4 regions of the Cronobacter condimenti 1330 genome follow, and region 3 is predicted to be linked to each of the others. Evidence: predicted binding sites of a transcription regulator. Region 3 holds the regulator's gene; each other region holds the start of a gene.
What was found. Region 3 encodes PhoB, which activates phosphate uptake and scavenging genes when phosphate is short. Its sites were predicted from a motif close to CTGTCATAAAACTGNCNNAT; they were not measured.
Positions count from the first base shown of each region.

Region 1: glpT (glycerol-3-phosphate transporter) is a predicted target of PhoB. The motif match lies at 2,267-2,286, and genes of this name have one in related genera.
Region 2: kdgR (DNA-binding transcriptional regulator KdgR) is a predicted target of PhoB. The motif match lies at 2,688-2,707, and genes of this name have one in related genera.
Region 4: AFK62_RS09325 (esterase-like activity of phytase family protein) is a predicted target of PhoB. The motif match lies at 2,420-2,439, and genes of this name have one in related genera.

Region 1 covers NZ_CP012264.1:2,918,520-2,922,731, reverse strand. The annotation lists gene AFK62_RS13285 (sensor histidine kinase) at 1-76, shown strand, start outside; gene AFK62_RS13280 (YfaZ family outer membrane protein) at 218-760, shown strand; gene AFK62_RS13275 (nicotinamide mononucleotide deamidase-related protein YfaY) at 854-2,050, shown strand; gene glpT (glycerol-3-phosphate transporter) at 2,396-3,748, shown strand; gene glpQ (glycerophosphodiester phosphodiesterase) at 3,758-4,212, shown strand, end outside.
Region 2 covers NZ_CP012264.1:2,513,759-2,517,970, forward strand. The annotation lists gene AFK62_RS11410 (MBL fold metallo-hydrolase) at 1-830, opposite strand, end outside; gene AFK62_RS11415 (YebO family protein) at 851-1,138, opposite strand; gene mgrB (PhoP/PhoQ regulator MgrB) at 1,208-1,351, opposite strand; gene AFK62_RS11425 (YobH family protein) at 1,510-1,749, shown strand; gene kdgR (DNA-binding transcriptional regulator KdgR) at 1,805-2,596, opposite strand; gene htpX (protease HtpX) at 2,857-3,738, opposite strand; gene prc (carboxy terminal-processing peptidase) at 3,935-4,212, opposite strand, start outside.
Region 3 covers NZ_CP012264.1:1,069,676-1,073,887, reverse strand. The annotation lists gene brnQ (branched-chain amino acid transporter carrier protein BrnQ) at 1-388, opposite strand, end outside; gene phoR (phosphate regulon sensor histidine kinase PhoR) at 786-2,099, opposite strand; gene phoB (phosphate response regulator transcription factor PhoB) at 2,122-2,811, opposite strand; gene sbcD (exonuclease subunit SbcD) at 3,010-4,212, shown strand, end outside.
Region 4 covers NZ_CP012264.1:2,030,072-2,034,283, reverse strand. The annotation lists gene AFK62_RS09330 (methyl-accepting chemotaxis protein) at 1-967, shown strand, start outside; gene AFK62_RS09325 (esterase-like activity of phytase family protein) at 1,020-2,375, opposite strand; gene AFK62_RS09320 (4Fe-4S binding protein) at 2,476-3,324, opposite strand; gene AFK62_RS09315 (dimethyl sulfoxide reductase anchor subunit family protein) at 3,324-4,160, opposite strand; gene AFK62_RS09310 (DMSO/selenate family reductase complex B subunit) at 4,153-4,212, opposite strand, start outside.

The DNA of each region.
Region 1 (4,212 bases), 1.8 Mb from region 3:
CGAACAGCTCGGTGGGCTGCTGGTACGCGTTCGCTTACCCGTTCACCTCTCCATGCCCGGCGCCGGTGGCGTTTAATGCGCTCCGGCATAGATGTTTTCTCTTTTTTAGGGCGCTACCGCGACGCACAGACGGCCCCGCATTGATTGCATGCGGGATACGGGTACAATGCCGCGTTGCATTTACAGGGTCCTTTTTCTTTTTTTTGAGACACATGGAATGAAAAATACTATTCGTTTAGCAATCGCTGGCTTGTTGCTGGCGGCCACGCAGGCAGGCGCCGTGAGCGTCAATGGCTCCGTGGGCGAGCATTACACTAATCTGGGCGCAGGTTTCGGCACCGAAAGCAGCGGCCTGCAGCTGACCGGCAACTGGGCACATAATGACGATCACGGGGATATCGTGGGCGTTGGCCTGGGCTTCAACATGCCGCTTGGGCCGTTTATGGTCACGCCGGGCGTGAAAGCTATCTATCTGAACCCGAACGAGGGCAGTGAAGGTTACGCGGCGGCGGTTGGCGGCGGCGTGCGCTGGGATATCGGGCAGCGCGTCTCGCTGTTTGGCGACTACTACTACTCGCCGGATTCGCTCTCCAGCGGCGTGAACGACTACCAGGAAGCCAGCGCGGGCGCACGTTTCTCTCTGTTCCGTCCGCTTAGCGTGGAAGCCGGTTACCGTTATATCAATATGACCGGTAAAGATGGCGATCGCGACAGCAAAGTGGCCGATGGCCCGTACCTTGGCGTGAGCGCAGGGTTCTGATTTTCCGGGCGCAGTTATCCGCTGCGCCTGTTTTTTTCCTCCTTCCTTTCTCTGCGCGCTATAGTAAAGCCGTTCCTTCATGCGGAGAAAATAATGCTACAGACAGAAATGCTCTCGACCGGCGATGAAGTGCTGCATGGTCAGATTGTCGATACCAACGCCGCCTGGCTTGCCGAGCTCTTTTTTAATCAGGGATTGCCGTTAACCCGCCGCAACACCGTGGGCGACAGCCTGGATTCACTGGTAGCGGCGCTGACCGAGCGCAGTCAGCACGCCGATATTCTTATTGTTAATGGCGGTCTGGGGCCGACGAGCGACGATCTAAGCGCTGAAGCGGCAGCCCGCGCGGCCGGTGTGGCGCTGGAGCTGCATGAGGGCTGGCTTGCACAAATGGAGCGTTTTTTTGCTGAGCGCGGGCGGGTGATGGCCCCGAGCAACCGCAAGCAGGCGTTGTTGCCGGCAGGCAGCGAGATGATAGACAACCCGGTGGGTACCGCCTGCGGTTTTGCCATCACGCTCAATCGCTGTCTGATTTTCTTCACGCCTGGCGTGCCGTTCGAATTTAAGCGAATGGTCGAGCATGAGATCCTGCCGCGCCTGCGTGCGCGATTTACCATTCCGGAGCCGCCGCTCTGCCTGCGTCTGACCACGTTCGGGCGTTCAGAAAGCGATCTTGCGGCACAGCTGGATACGCTGACCCTGCCGCCGGATGTAGTCATGGGCTACCGCTCCTCGACGCCGATTATTGAACTTAAGCTAACGGGCCCGGCCGCGCGGCGCGAGGAGATGGAAGCGTTGTGGCCGGCAGTGCGTGAGGTGGCGGGGGACAGCCTGATTTTTGAAGGCACCGAAACCCTGCCATTCCAGATTGCCCGTTGCCTGCGTGAGCAACAGCTCAGTATCACGCTCAGCGAGCAGTTCACCGCCGGGCTGCTGGCGCTACAGCTTTCGGGGGCGGAAGCGCCGCTGCTCGCAAGCGAAGTGCTGCCGGCGCAGGTGGAGACGCTTGCCCAGACCGCCCACTGGAATGTGGATCGCCGCAGCCGCCATCTCGCCGATCTGGCGCTCAGCATCGCAAGTTTCGAAGATGACGAGATAAATATTGCGCTGACCACGCCGCAGGGCACTCAGGCCGTGCGCCTGCGCGTTAACGCCAGCCGCTACGCGCTGCGCATCCGTCAGGAGATTTGCGCGATGATGGCGCTTACGCTGGTGCGCCGCTGGTTAAACGGCCAGGACGTGACGGCAAGCCAGGGCTGGGTGCAGGTCGTCGATACACTTACGGTATAACACTCATCGGGGCGTCAGCGGCTCAGGCCGGCGTCCCGCTCTTTTCCCCTCCGTGGTTCCTTCATGTTCTTCTCTTAAACACAACGCGTCTGACGTCTTTTCCTTTTCTTCCTCTGCACAATGCGGGTGCACCATTCCCTGCTTTTTGGGCTTAAACGAAAGTAAACGCGCATAAAGCGAAAAATATAACGCGGCGTGATGCGCTTTTGTGTTCGGTTGTCATATTTCTGTAACAATTTGTGCGATGTTTCACAGCATAAATAATCCTTTTTGCCTACTATCACGCTCGCAAAGGAAACATAAGCAAAACGAATAAATCTACATCCAAATAAGCAGGAGACAGTGATGTTAAGTATTTTTAAACCCGCCCCGCATCGCGCAAGGCTGCCTGACGGCGAGATAGATCCGCTCTATCGTCGCCTGCGCTGGCAGATTTTTATGGGGATTTTCTTCGGCTATGCCGCTTACTATCTGGTGCGTAAAAACTTTGCCCTTGCGATGCCGTATCTGGTAGAGCAGGGGTTCTCTCGTGGCGATCTGGGCTTTGCGCTGTCCGGCATCTCCATTGCTTATGGTTTTTCAAAATTCATTATGGGCTCGGTCTCTGACCGCTCGAACCCGCGCGTTTTCCTCCCGGCGGGGCTGATCCTTGCTGCGGCAGTGATGCTGTTTATGGGCTTCGTACCCTGGGCGACGTCCAGCATTATGGTGATGTTCGTGCTGCTGTTCCTGTGCGGCTGGTTTCAGGGCATGGGATGGCCGCCGTGTGGGCGCACAATGGTGCACTGGTGGTCGCAGAAAGAGCGTGGCGGGATTGTGTCAGTATGGAACTGCGCCCATAACGTGGGCGGCGGCATTCCGCCGCTGCTGTTCCTGCTCGGTATGGCGTGGTTTAACGACTGGCATGCGGCACTCTATATGCCTGCGTTCGGGGCGATTCTGGTGGCGATTATCGCTTTCGCGCTGATGCGCGACACGCCGCAGTCCTGCGGTTTGCCACCGATTGAAGAGTATAAAAACGACTACCCGGACGACTACAGCGACAAGCACGAAGAAGAACTGACCGCGAAGCAAATTTTTATGCAGTACGTGCTGCCAAACAAGCTGCTGTGGTACATCGCTATCGCTAACGTCTTTGTCTACCTGCTGCGCTACGGCATTCTCGACTGGTCACCGACCTATTTAAAAGAGGTGAAGCATTTCGCGCTGGATAAATCCTCGTGGGCGTATTTCTTCTATGAATATGCAGGTATCCCCGGCACGCTGATCTGCGGCTGGATGTCGGACAAAGTCTTTCGCGGTAACCGCGGCGCCACCGGTGTGTTTTTCATGACGCTGGTGACGATAGCCACAGTTGTTTACTGGCTCAATCCGCCGGGCAACCCTAATGTCGATATGGCCTGCATGATTATTATCGGCTTCCTGATTTACGGCCCGGTGATGTTAATCGGCCTGCACGCGCTGGAGCTGGCGCCGAAAAAAGCGGCAGGCACCGCAGCCGGCTTTACCGGTCTGTTCGGTTATCTTGGTGGCTCTGTCGCAGCGAGCGCTATCGTCGGATATACCGTCGATTTCTTCGGCTGGGATGGCGGCTTTATGGTGATGATTGGTGGCAGCATCCTGGCGGTCTTGCTGCTGATTATCGTGATGGTTGGCGAGCATAAACACCACCATGAAACGCAGGCGAAACGCGGATAAGGAGCACCGATGAAACTGAAAATGACGCTGGCGGCGCTGGCGATTAGTGTGATGTCGGCAAATGCGCTGGCGGCAGATAAGCTGGTGATTGCGCATCGCGGCGCCAGCGGCTATCTGCCAGAACATACGTTGCCGGCCAAAGCGATGGCCTATGCGCAGGGCGCCGATTACCTTGAGCAGGATCTGGTGATGACGAAGGATGACCAGCTCGTGGTGTTGCACGACCACTATCTGGACCGCGTGACCGACGTTGCCGACCGCTTCCCGGACCGGGCGCGCAAGGATGGCCGCTACTACGCGATCGATTTTACGCTCGCCGAGATTAAATCGCTGGCGTTTACCGAAGGCTTTGAGCTGGAAAACGGTAAAAAGGTGCAGACCTTTCCGGGGCGCTTCCCGATGGGCAAATCGGACTTTCGGGTGCATACCTTTGAGGAAGAGATAGAATTTGTGCAGGGGCTGAA
Region 2 (4,212 bases), 1.4 Mb from region 3:
TGTTGCCAGAGCTGGACCGCGTGCTGTGGATCCATATGATGCGGTGCCATAAACCAGCGCGGGGCGTAGGCACCTACCGGAATCGCCGCTGCGGTAAGCGGCCCCAGACGTTGAGGGATGTCGAGCAGTTCCGGGGTATAACCACTGTCACCGCTAAACCAGAAACGTTGAGTGGCGCTTTCAATGACCCAACCGCACCACAACGAACGGTTTCTGTCCCACAACGTGCGCATGCTCCAGTGCTGCGCAGGAACAGCGGTTATCTGAAACCCCTGCCATTCGCGGCTTTCCCACCAGTCTAGCTCGGTAACCTGGTTGATACCGCGCTTAATAAACCAGCGTTTCAGGTCCAGCGGCACAAAAAAAACCGCCTCCGGGAAGCGCCTTCGTAGACGACGGATCGTGTGGTTATCCAGATGATCGTAGTGATTGTGAGAAATCAGAACTGCGTCAATCGGGGGCAGGTCGGAAAGCGCCAGCGGCAGCGGGGTTTTACGCGCTGGGCCATAGAAACTGACGGGCGAGGCGCGGTTTGAGAATAGCGGATCGGTGAGTAAATAGCGCCCGTTGAGGCGAATCAGCAGCGTGGCGTGACCAAACCACCAGACGCCATCTTCATCGCCTTCAATCACTGCCGGTTGCCACCACTGCTGGATGAACGCCGCATATCCGCCGTCAGGCGGGCGCGGCAGTCCCTGGGCTTTACGTTCGTCCTGCCAGCGGCGCAAATCGCCGGGCTGGTGCCCGACCTCGTGTGTATTACAAAAGCCGTCAGGTCGGTGATGAGCTTTCGTGGGATCGTACCAGGGATTTTTCCAGACCATGCCCATCACCTCGCAGCCGTTGGTCGTTAACGTTCAGCCACCAGGTGAACAAAACCGCCATCGTCATCCTGAGTAGCGGCGGGCGTGGCGGCAGGCGCCTGCGCCTCCGGCTCATTCGCGTCACATAAGCGACGCAGCAGCACCGTTTGCCGTTTTTCCTGTTCAAGCAGCGCCTCCAGCAGTTCCACCTGCTGATTGGCGCGAACGCTTGCGCGGTTGATAAAGAACCAGGCCACCAGCGCCACAACGACGCCAACCAGAGAAATCGCCAGAGTGGCGATATTTAATGTACCAGAATTTGCAATATCGTTCATGCTACCACCTCAAGGAAACGCGTTATCTTACCACCGCAGCGGCGTAAGAACATCGTTTGCCTGATAGCGTTACCAGGGAATGAACTTATTGATGGTACAAATGCCGCTGAAAAATTGAACGTCCTGATCACACATTACGTTGATCATCTGCGCCCATAACAGTAAACAGGCCACCAGCACGGCCAGCAAAATAGCCCATCTCAATTTTTTCACTACATTCTCCGTTACGGCATTAACGGAGCCAACTTAACACGGAAACCTTAAACCAAATATCACTGTAACGTTAAGTCACGTAATACGGAATCCTCCCCTTGCGACGCAGCGGCAGGCGCGGCACGCTGTTCGCCTCAACGTTAACAAACGGAGCCGTAATGCGTTATTTGATTCGTGTCGCCGCGCTGTTAGTCGTGGCCTGGGTTGCGCTGCTTTTCAGCGGCTATGGAGTGTTGATTGGCAGTCATGAGAACGCGGCCGGCTTAGGGTTGCAGTGCCGCTACCTGACAGCAAGACAAGTGGTAAACGCGCAGTTTATCCATTCCGATAGCGGGCTTGTGGGCATCACCGCATGCCCCGTATTGCGTAAAAGCGAGACGGTCGTCGATAACGGCTAAAACGTGACGCAATAAAAAGCCGCAGACCCGCTGCGGCTTTTTATTTTGCGCGTCCTCAGAACGGATAATTGTTGTAACCCATCTGTTCAGAGATTTTACGCGCCGCTGTATGCAGGATTTCCACATACTCGTGCAGACGCTCTTCAGAGAAACGCAGCGTCGGGAAAGAGATACTTAAGCCCGCAATCACCACACCGAAACGGTCGAAAACCGGCACCGCGATGCAGCGCAGCCCTTCTTCCTGCTCTTCGTTATCTTCGCCATAGCCATGTTCACGCACCAGATCGAGAACCGGCAACAGTTCATCAGTCGACATAATGGTGCGATCGGTACTGCGCTTATACTCCACGCCTTCCAGAATCTGACGCACTTCGTCATGGTCGCGCCAGGCCAGCAGCACTTTACCGATGGCGGTACTGTATAGCGGGTTACGGCGCCCGATACGTGAGTACATGCGCAGGTTATACATGGAGTCGATTTTATGGATGTAGACAATGCTGTCTTCATCGAGCGCGCCCAGGTGAATGGTTTCTTTGGTCAGACGCGACAGCTCGCGCATCTGAATATCCGCGCTGCGGATAAGGTCAACATTTTGTAACGCGCGAGCCCCAAGCTCAAACAGCTTGAGCGTCAGAGAGTATTTTTCAGACTCTCCTTCCTGAGCGACATAACCCAGTGACTTCATGGTCTGCAAAAAGCGGTAAACGGTGCTTTTTGACATCATGACGCGCTGCGACAATTCGGTGATACCAATTTCCCGCTCTTCACCCAACGCCTGCAAAATACCAAAGACCTTGAGCACCGAAGAAACGGAGTCAGGCTGTTTATCTAATTCTGCGATTGCCATTGATCACCTCGATCGCATTTGTTTTATAAAAATCAGAACTGGTTTTTATTATAAATTCGGGGAGGCGGCACCGCAATGTATCTATTGCGGATGGTCGTAAATCTGCGACATTAAGCCCGATTATTCACGAAGGATATATCTCAACCGCGCCTGCCGCGGTGTTCTCAGCGTCTGCTGGTTAAAAAGGCGCCGCAGCGGCGAGGCGTGAGGCATAAAAAAAGCGCGCCTACAGGCACGCTTTTTATTAGGGTTATGCGCAATTATTTCAGATATTCGCCGCTGCGCAGCGCTTCAATACGCTTATCCAGCGGCGGGTGCGTCATGAAGAGTTCGCTTAATGATTTTGATTTACCGTTAATGCAGAACGCCATCATGCTGCTCGCTTCCTGCGGCTCATAGCTGGTTTTAAGACGCTGCAGTGCCGCAATCATTTTCTCGCGGCCCACCAGTTTTGCAGAGCCAGCGTCGGCGTGGAATTCACGGTAGCGGGAGAACCACATCGTGATAATGCTCGCGAGAATACCAAACACCAGCTCCAGCACCGTTGCCACCGCGAAATAGATAAGCGGATTGCCGTTGCTCTCTTCGCCTTCATCACGGTTGCCGCCAAGGAAACCAGCCGCCACCTGCGCGATAATGCGCGAAATGAAAATAACAAAGGTGTTCACCACCCCCTGAATCAGGGTCATCGTCACCATGTCACCATTAGCGATATGGCTAATTTCGTGAGCGATAACCGCTTCCGCTTCATCACGGCTCATGTTTTGCAGCAATCCAGTACTTACTGCCACCAACGAAGCGTCGCGGCGTGCGCCGGTCGCAAACGCGTTAATGTCAGGTGCGTGATATATCGCGACCTGCGGCATCGCGATGCCCGCCTGGCGCGACTGCTGTGCCACGGTATCCATCAGCCAGCGTTCCGTTTCGTTACGCGGGGCTTCGATAACTTCACAGCCTACCGATTTCAGCGCCATCCATTTGGACATCAGCAGCGAAACGATCGAGCCGCCGAAACCAAACAGCAGCGCCATGATCAGAAGGCCTGTCACGCTGCTTGACTGGATCCCTGTCAGGCTGAGCACCAGACCGAACACCATCATGACGGCCAGGTTAGTCAACAGGAAAAGCGCAATTCGCATCATAATTTTCTTTTTACCTCGGTTTAACAATACGCCTTATGCGATTACACACATCGTAGGGGCGCGCGCGCCGTTTTCAAGCGTCAAAGGCTGGCAAGTCTCTAAAAATACGAAACTTTACATTTTGTAGCATTTCGCTGACGGGGGTTTAACAGGGCCCTAAAAAAACCGGCGCATTTGAGTGCGCCGGTCAGGAGGATTACTTCGAAGAAGCGGCGGGTTGCGCCGTTTTATCACTGGTCATATGCGCAAGGTCGAGCGCGATATGTACCGTTTCATCAAGATACGGATCGGGTTCCTGATAATCTTTTGGCAGATCCTCAAGCTTCGCCAGTGGCGGTTTCCCGGCCCGTTTCAGACGGTCATTAATGCGCGCCAGACGGGTTGCATCATCTTCGTGGTTCTCTTTTTCACGCTGAGCCAGATTGAGCGACACGATATTGCGCTTATCTTTCATCGCGTTAAAACGAGCAATGT
Region 3 (4,212 bases):
AATACACCAGGCTATAAATGAGCAGCGGCAGCGCGCCGTCACCAGTAAGCGGCGCAATACCGACTTCGAATGACACGGTGGCGGTACGCGGTGTGGCAAACAGCGGGCCAACGGCCAGATAGCAGACGGTCGCCAGCAGAATACCTGCCACGCGGCCAATTGGGTGGCTCAGGCTATCTACGCCGCCGCCGACTTTCGCCAGCGCCACCACGGTAAGCACAGGCAGACCAACGGCGGTTATCAGAAAGCCGATCGCCGCCGTCCAGACATGTGGACCGGCCTGCAAACCAACCATGGGTGGGAAAATGATATTGCCCGCGCCAACGAATAACGCAAAGGTCATAAACCCCAGTGCGATAATGTCGCGCGATTTTAACTGATGGGTCATAAGATTTACTGCCTGTGGATGTGGTGTTGAAATTGAATAATTTTTTACCGCCAGTCACCTGACGAAAACACGGCCATTTCAGAGCCTGACAGCGGGATATGCTTCCCGATTACGCTGGCGAAGAATTGTTTTTCGGTTTACCGCGCAAAAACAGTCGGTCTGGCAATAGCAGGGGCGCAATTTAAACGCTTATAACGTTTAAAGGCAAGACGGGATCCTGAAACCAGACCTTTATGCCAGATCTAAGTTTAAAGGCAGTGATTAAATCTAATTTCTTAAAAAACCTCCGGCGATTCGCGCGAGCAAAAAAGCACCAATTGAGGAAAAAGCGCTGAATACCCTATTAAAAACAAATAAGGCCAGCTTATGGCTGGCCCTGGAAAGTTGACGTTACAGCTTAAACCACAGAAAGCGCTCTGGCGGTCGTGGGCGCGATTAACCGTTCCGGCAGAACAAACGAAAAGGTCGTGCCCCGGCCCGGTTCGCTTTCTATCTCCAGACGCGCATCGTGATGCGTCAGCGCATGCTTCACAATCGCCAGACCAAGCCCGCTGCCGCCGGTCTGTCGCGAACGCGCTTTATCCACCCGGTAGAAGCGCTCAGTCAGACGCGGAATATGCTCCGCGGCGATGCCCGGCCCGGTATCCGCCACGCTAAAACGCGCGCCGCCCGGCACATGTTCCCAGCGCACCGTGATGTGCGTACCCGCAGGCGTATGGTTCACGGCGTTATACACGAGGTTTGAAATCGCGCTGCGCAACTGCTCTTCATTGCCGAGCACTTTTAGCGCCGGATCGACGTCAAAGGTGAAAGTCTGTTTTTGCTGGCTCAGCGTCTGCGCTTCACGCTCCACCACCCGCAGCATCATCGGCACGTCGATGGTTTCATTAAGCTGCATCGCGGGCGCCGCCTCGATTTTCGAGAGCGTCAGTAACTGTTTTACCAGCCCTTCCATCCGGTAGGTTTGCTCGCGCATGGTATGCAGCGCTTTTTCACGCAGCGCCCCTTCGAGCGTCTGCTCATGCATCATCTCCAGATAGCCCTGTAACACCGTCAATGGCGTGCGCAATTCATGGCTGACGTTTGCGAAAAAGTTGCGCCGCGCCCCTTCGAGCTGGTGCATCTGCGTGATGTCACGCGCGACCATCAGCAATTGTTCTTCGCTGTAAGGCATGACGCGAAATTCCAGATGACGCCCATTATTAAGCACCAGGTGCAGAGGGCGGTTAAATTCCTGACCGCGCAAATAACGGGTGAATTCCGGGTAACGCAGGAGGTTTAAGATATTCTGACCGTTGTCATCAGGCCAGCGCAGGCCGAGCAACTGTTGCGCAAGGCCGTTACACCAGAAGATGGCGCCCTCTTCCGTGGTCAGCACCACGGCATCCGGCAGCGATTCCGCGCCGCTGCGAAAGCGTTTAATTAAATTACCAAGTTCCCGACGGCGCTTTTTATTGCGCAACTGCATCTGGTGAAGACCGTAGAGCAGTGGCTCCCAGCTTCCGCTACCTGGCGGCGGCGTCATACTGCGATCCACCCAAAGCCACCAGGAAAGCCGCAGCAGATTCCAGAAATGCCAGATAAGCAATCCGGTCACCGCCGCCAGTAAAAACCATGCCAGATAGCCGAATATCGCCCCGAGTACCAGCGCCGGAATACAACAAAGCAACAGCTCCAGCACCAGTCTTTTCCATGACAGCCTTTCCAGCACGCGTCACACTCCTGTTTTGGGTTTAAAAACGGGTTGAGAACCGATAACCCGTACCGCGCACCGTTTGAACCATTCTGTCATGACCACTCAGCTCCAGCGCCTTACGCAGGCGGCGGATATGCACATCCACGGTGCGATCTTCCACATACACATTGGTGCCCCAGACGTGATTGAGCAGCTGTTCACGGCTATACACGCGCTCCGGGTGCGTCATAAAGAAGTGTAACAGTTTGAATTCGGTGGGGCCCATATCGAGAGGATTTTCGCCGGTCATCACGCGGTGCGATGACGGGTCAAGGCTTAGGCCCTGCATTTCAATGACTTCATCTACAGCCATCGGCGAGATACGACGCATGACAGCTTTAATACGCGCCACCAGCTCTTTTGGGGAAAACGGTTTAGTAATGTAATCATCAGCGCCCGTTTCAAGGCCACGCACACGATCTTCTTCCTCACCCCGTGCGGTCAACATGACAACCGGGATTTCGCGGGTCAGCGCTTCGCGTTTGATATGTTTAATAAACTGGATCCCCGATCCGCCGGGCAGCATCCAGTCCAGCAAAATCAGATCGGGCCAGGGCTCATTGAGTTGATTCACCGCACTGTCATAATCTTCCGCTTCCACCGGCTGGAAGCCATTTTGTTCCAGCACAAAACACACCATCTCGCGGATAGGTGCTTCATCTTCAACGACCAGAATACGTCTCGCCATGATTAGCCCTGTTAAATAAAGTAAACAGAATGTAATGCGGCGCCATTATGCGTCAGATTTATGACAGATTTATGAAAAAGATGACCGTAAGATGACCTGTCAGCGTACGCAGAAAACGTGCGCGACGCGACGAAACAGGACACCCGCCGTACCGGATGTTTATAATCCCCTTCTCGCTTTTACGCCACAGGGCATCACATGCGTATTCTGCATACCTCAGACTGGCATCTTGGTCAAAATTTTTATGCCAAAAGCCGCGCCGCCGAGCATGAAGCTTTTCTCGACTGGCTCCTGGAAACGGCCATTGCGCATCAGGTCGACGCGATTATCGTTGCGGGCGACATCTTTGATACCGGCGCGCCGCCAAGCTACGCGCGCGAGCTCTATAATCGCTTTGTGGTGCGTCTTCAGGGCGCGGAATGCCCGCTGATTGTGCTGGGCGGCAACCACGATTCCGTCGCGACACTCAACGAATCTCGCGAGCTGCTCGCCTGCCTTAACACCCAGGTGATAGCCAGCGCGCAGCTTACGCCCGAAACCCAGGCCACCTTGTTATACCGCCGGGACGGCGAGCCGGGCGCGGTGCTTTGCCCTATTCCCTTTCTGCGCCCGCGCGACGTACTGCGAAGCCTGGGCGGTCAGTCGGGACGCGAAAAACAGCAGCAGTTGCTGGAGGCCATCAGCCAGCATTACCAGGCCTGCTATGACGCGGCCTGCGCGCTTCGCGGCGACCGCCGCCTGCCGATTATCGCGACCGGGCATCTTACCACGGTAGGCGTGACCAAAAGTGACGCGGTGCGCGACATCTATATAGGCACGCTCGACGCCTTCCCGGCGGACTGCTTTCCGCCCGCCGATTACATCGCGCTGGGACACATCCACCGAGCCCAGAAAGTCGCGGGCTGCGAGCATATCCGTTACAGCGGCTCGCCCATCGCGCTGAGTTTTGATGAAACCGGTAAAGAGAAAAGCGTCTACCTGGTAGACTTCGCTGACGGCAAACTGCGCGAGGTGACAACCTTACAGGTGCCGGTCAGCCAGCCGCTGGCGGTCTTAAAAGGCAGCCTTGCGTCCATCACCGCGCAGCTTGAACAGTGGCGTGACGCGCCCGATGCCCCCAAAGTCTGGCTCGATATCGAAATCGACACCGGCGAGTTCCTTCACGATATGCACCGCGAGATAAGCCAGCTCACCGAAAGCCTGCCGGTGGAAGTGGTACTGCTGCGCCGCAGCCGTGAAATGCGCGAGCGCGCGCTCGGCACGCTCAGCACAGAGACGCTCAGCGAGCTTGGTGTGGAAGAGGTATTTGAACGCCGGCTTGAGCTCGAAACGCTGGAGGAGCCTGAAAAAGCGCAGCTGCGCACGCTCTTCGCCCGCACGCTGGAGAGCCTGCACGAGGAG
Region 4 (4,212 bases), 960 kb from region 3:
CGTGTTCGCCCTGCTGTTTACGCTGCTGATTGGCGCCATGTTTATCCTGCTTAAGCGTCGTGTTCTGGCACCGCTGGATGCCGCACGTCTTCACTGCCAGCAAATGGCAGAAGGCGAGCTTCACACGCCGGTGGAATCAGGTTCGAAAGATGAGATTGGGGATATGCTCGGCTCGCTGGAGCAGATGCGTTTGTCGCTGGTCAATATCATCGCCCAGGTTCGTGACTCCAGCCACAGCGTGGCGCATGCCGCAGAAGAGATTGCTGCGGGTAACACTGACCTCTCCGCACGTACCGAAGAGCAGGCCGCGTCGCTTGGTGAAACGGCTGCCAGCATGGAACAGCTGACTTCAACCGTGAAGCACACCTCGGAAAACACCGCCGAGGCGAACAAGCTTGCGGGCACCATGCGCAGCGCCGCGCAGGAAGGTAATGCGATTGTCGAAGAAGTGGTCGTTTCCATGCAGGAGATTGAATCCAGCTCCAGCAAAATCGACAACATTATTGGCATTATCGAAGACATTGCCTTCCAGACCAACATCCTGGCGTTGAACGCCGCAGTAGAAGCTGCGCGCGCGGGCGAACAGGGTCGTGGTTTCGCCGTGGTGGCAAGCGAAGTGCGCAACCTGGCGCAGCGCTCATCAGTCGCCGCGAAAGAGATCAAAGAGCTTATCGAGCAGTCCGGCGAGCAGGTCATGCTCGGCAGCGACCGTGTAGCGCGTGCAGGCGAAAGCATGAAGCGCATCATCGGCTCGATTAAACAGGTGTCTGAGCTGATGTCTGAAATCGCGCTCTCCACCGGCGAGCAGAGCCGCGGCATTGAGCAGATTAACCAGGCCGTCGCACAGATGGACTCAGTGACCCAGCAGAACGCCGCGCTGGTGGAAGAGGCTTCCGCCGCCGCACACTCCCTGAAAGAGCAGTCGCAACTGCTAAACCAGGCTGTCGCGGTGTTTAAACTGAACTAACCGTTATAAAACGCGTAAGGGCAGGCGCGGGCCTGCCCTTTTTTTATTACGCTCAGAGCGGCTTATCGAGCTTGATTACCCACAGATCGTTTTGCGAATCGGGTTTTTCCAGCGGTTTGATGCCAATTTTGCTCGCGACCGGCTGGCCGTCCAGGGTCAGGTGGCCTTTGCCGTCCACGTTATAATCATCCATGTCTTTTTTATCGCCCTGCGGATCCAGCAGCTCTGACTGCAGACCAAAATCGTTGTCGTTGATGACCGCGATGGTTTGGGGATCGATAAGCGCCAGCCCTTCGGCCTTCTCCTGCTGCCAGCCGACAGCGCGCAAATCCACCGCCAGCGTTTTACTGGCAAGCTTCACCCCACGCGCGTTGAGTTTTTCGGCGTCGTCAAACTCCGGCGGCTGGGTGTTATCCATCTCGCTGAGGTCTGTCGCGTTGCTGAGATCCACCACATAGACGCGGTTGCGCATCGTTTTATTTTTGTCGCCGCCCTGCTCAATTAACAGCAGGCGATGGTCATCCAGCGCCACGATATCGCCGATTTTCGCATCTTTCGCTTTTTTATAGACATCAATGTCAATCGGGTAACCGTACATGGCCGTTTTGCCGGTGGTGGGGTCAAAACTCACCAGCCGGGTAAAGCGCGCCGTGTTTTTGGTTTTACCGTCGATATCCAGCGTGCTCTGTACCGCGGCGATAATGCGCCCATCCGGCATGCGGGTCAGCCCTTCAAAACCGCGGTTAGGCTGACGCCATTTGAGGATGTTCGGCAAGCCGCCCGCCACGCCTTCTTCGCCTTTTTCCGCCTGAGGCCCATGTTTGGCGATAATCGCGCCGTTTGCGTCAACATTAATGATAAACGGGCCATATTCGTCGCAGAGCCAGTAGCCGCCTTTCCCGTCTGGCGTAATGCCTTCGGTGTCGAGCCCGCGTTTGTCGCTCTTCAGGGTTTGCAGCGCGTCGTTCAGCGCAAGCTCGTTGGTTGAGCCGATAAGCCCGGCCGGCAGCGGCAGGCCGCTGATATTGCCCTGCGCGTCATGAAGCGGCATCGGGTCGCTGGCCTGCGCCTTGTCTTTTGTGACGCGAATTGTCATCAGCAGCGGCGTGAATTCGGGGCTTGCGAAAATTTTCGACTCCTGCTTGCCCATTTTCGGGGAGTCGGCGTTCGGGCCGCGATCGGTGACGGTCGCGAAAATCAGTGCATCTCCCTCTTTACGCAAAAAAAGCAGGCCTGAGCCGACGCCTACCGGCAGGCCCTCGGGAAAGGCGTTCGCGTAGTTGCCGGAATAAATCACATGATCTTCATGCGGAAACGTGACCACATATCGTTCCACCTGCGGGTCGGCAGCCTGTGAACAGAGCGGGAAAAACGCGGCGAAAAGGAGCGCAAGGGGTTTAATTTTCATCATTCTCAGATCCAGAGTCGGGGTGGCATTGTTATAAGGCGCGCGCGTGACAGATTAATGACAACACCGTTTTCCCCTGTGGATTCAGAGAGTCATCGTTTTAACCGCCGCGCATACCGAAGCCGTGGCGCCTGCAAAGCGGGCAGCGCGTCTCGCTCGCCGCCCAGGCACGCCAGGGTTCGCCACAGCTGACGCAGCGCGCGGTCGTAAACCGGAGGCGAGTAACCGAAAACGTCTCGCCTGCCGCCACCGACACGGCATCAACCGGACAGACTGCCGCACAGTCGCCGCAGCCGTGGCAGCGCGACGGATCAAGCGTGAGCGTCCCCTCGTTAAACCGGATGACTCCTTCAGGACAAATATGCCCACAGGCGCCGCACAAAAGGCACCGTCCGGCATCCAGCGTCACGCCAAATGATAAAGCGTACGCGCCTGCCGCGCGGCGTGACGTGACATCGTGCGGTACTCGCCCGCGCGGCATTGCTAATAAACGGCGTTTCATCTCACCTGGCGTCGCAGGTGGCACCATGCATTGCCAGCCAGGCTCGCCGCGCTGGCGCAGCAGCAGGTTGAGTTCGGCAAGTGGGCGTAGCCAGTGGGTGTCGTGCGTCAGATCCACCGCGATTGCGCGAATGGCGTAATGCGCGTGCCAGAGCAGCAGTTCTTCCACCGCGACCGGCAACGTAAAAGGCCCGAAGAGCACGCCATCGCGGTAAAACCGCGTGAGCGGAGCAAGGTGCTCCAGCGCGTCTGCCGGACAGGCGAAGAGGCAGATCCCGCAGCCTGTGCAGCGATCACGCGCAAGTGTAATCACACCGTCGTGAAGCGCCAGCGCGCCGGTCGGGCAGCGCGTGATGCAGCGATCGCAGCGGCTGCGGCGCAGGCGTTTTCTGGCGCAGCGTGCGCCCACACCGGGTGGTGCGGGCGCGAGGGTTGCAAACAGATCCATCAGGCCGCGATGCTGAAGAACGCCAGACGCAGCAGCAGTTCGCCTGCCAGTATCAGCAGACTGCCCCCCACCTGGCTCGCGCGCGGCCCCTGCGTGCGCGTCATATTCAGCACGAGCACCATCGCGCCGCCGACCGAGCAGCACCAGCCCATAAGCCGCAGCCCCGCACTGGCGTCAAACGCGGCCAGTGATGGCAGTGGAAACGTTACCGGCACCGCCACGTGCGCCAGAAAGTGATAATACGCGGGCTGGATCAGCAGCCGGATGAGTACCATTGCCAGCGCCAGCAGCGTCAGGCGTCGCTCCAGCCTCAGGTTCGCCTGGGTATTACCTGTCGGCCGTAACGCGAGACGCAGTTGCATAACCGCAGCGCCGATCAGCACCACCGACCCTAAGAACATCGCCCAGGTGTTAACGTGCTGCCAGGTCGCCACTGATGCATGGCAGTAGATGGAGGCCATCGCGACAATATCCGCCATGCCCGCCAGCGCGGCGAGCCACAGCAGCGGCCACGGCATGCGACGCTTTGTCATGGTAAGCAGCACGCCGAGGCCAAGCAGCGCCATAAACACACCCGCGAGGGCAATTTCCCGGCTAAGCCAGGAACTGGAAAGGTGGCGCAGCGCATTAAATGCATTGAGCGGATACCCCAGATGCAGCGTCGAGGCGAGTAACCCAAGACCGCCCGCCAGTGCCGTGCCCAATACCGCCGGAAACGTCACAAGCGTGGCGTTTCCGGTGCGCGGCAGTTGCCCGGCGGTAAGGCAGAGCATCAGCGTAAACCCCACCGCGCCCTGCATCAGTAATGTAAAAAGAACTAACGGAAACTCATGCATCATGCTGTTCCTCCTGCTGCGCGCCCTGATGCGGTTTGATAACCAGGTTTGG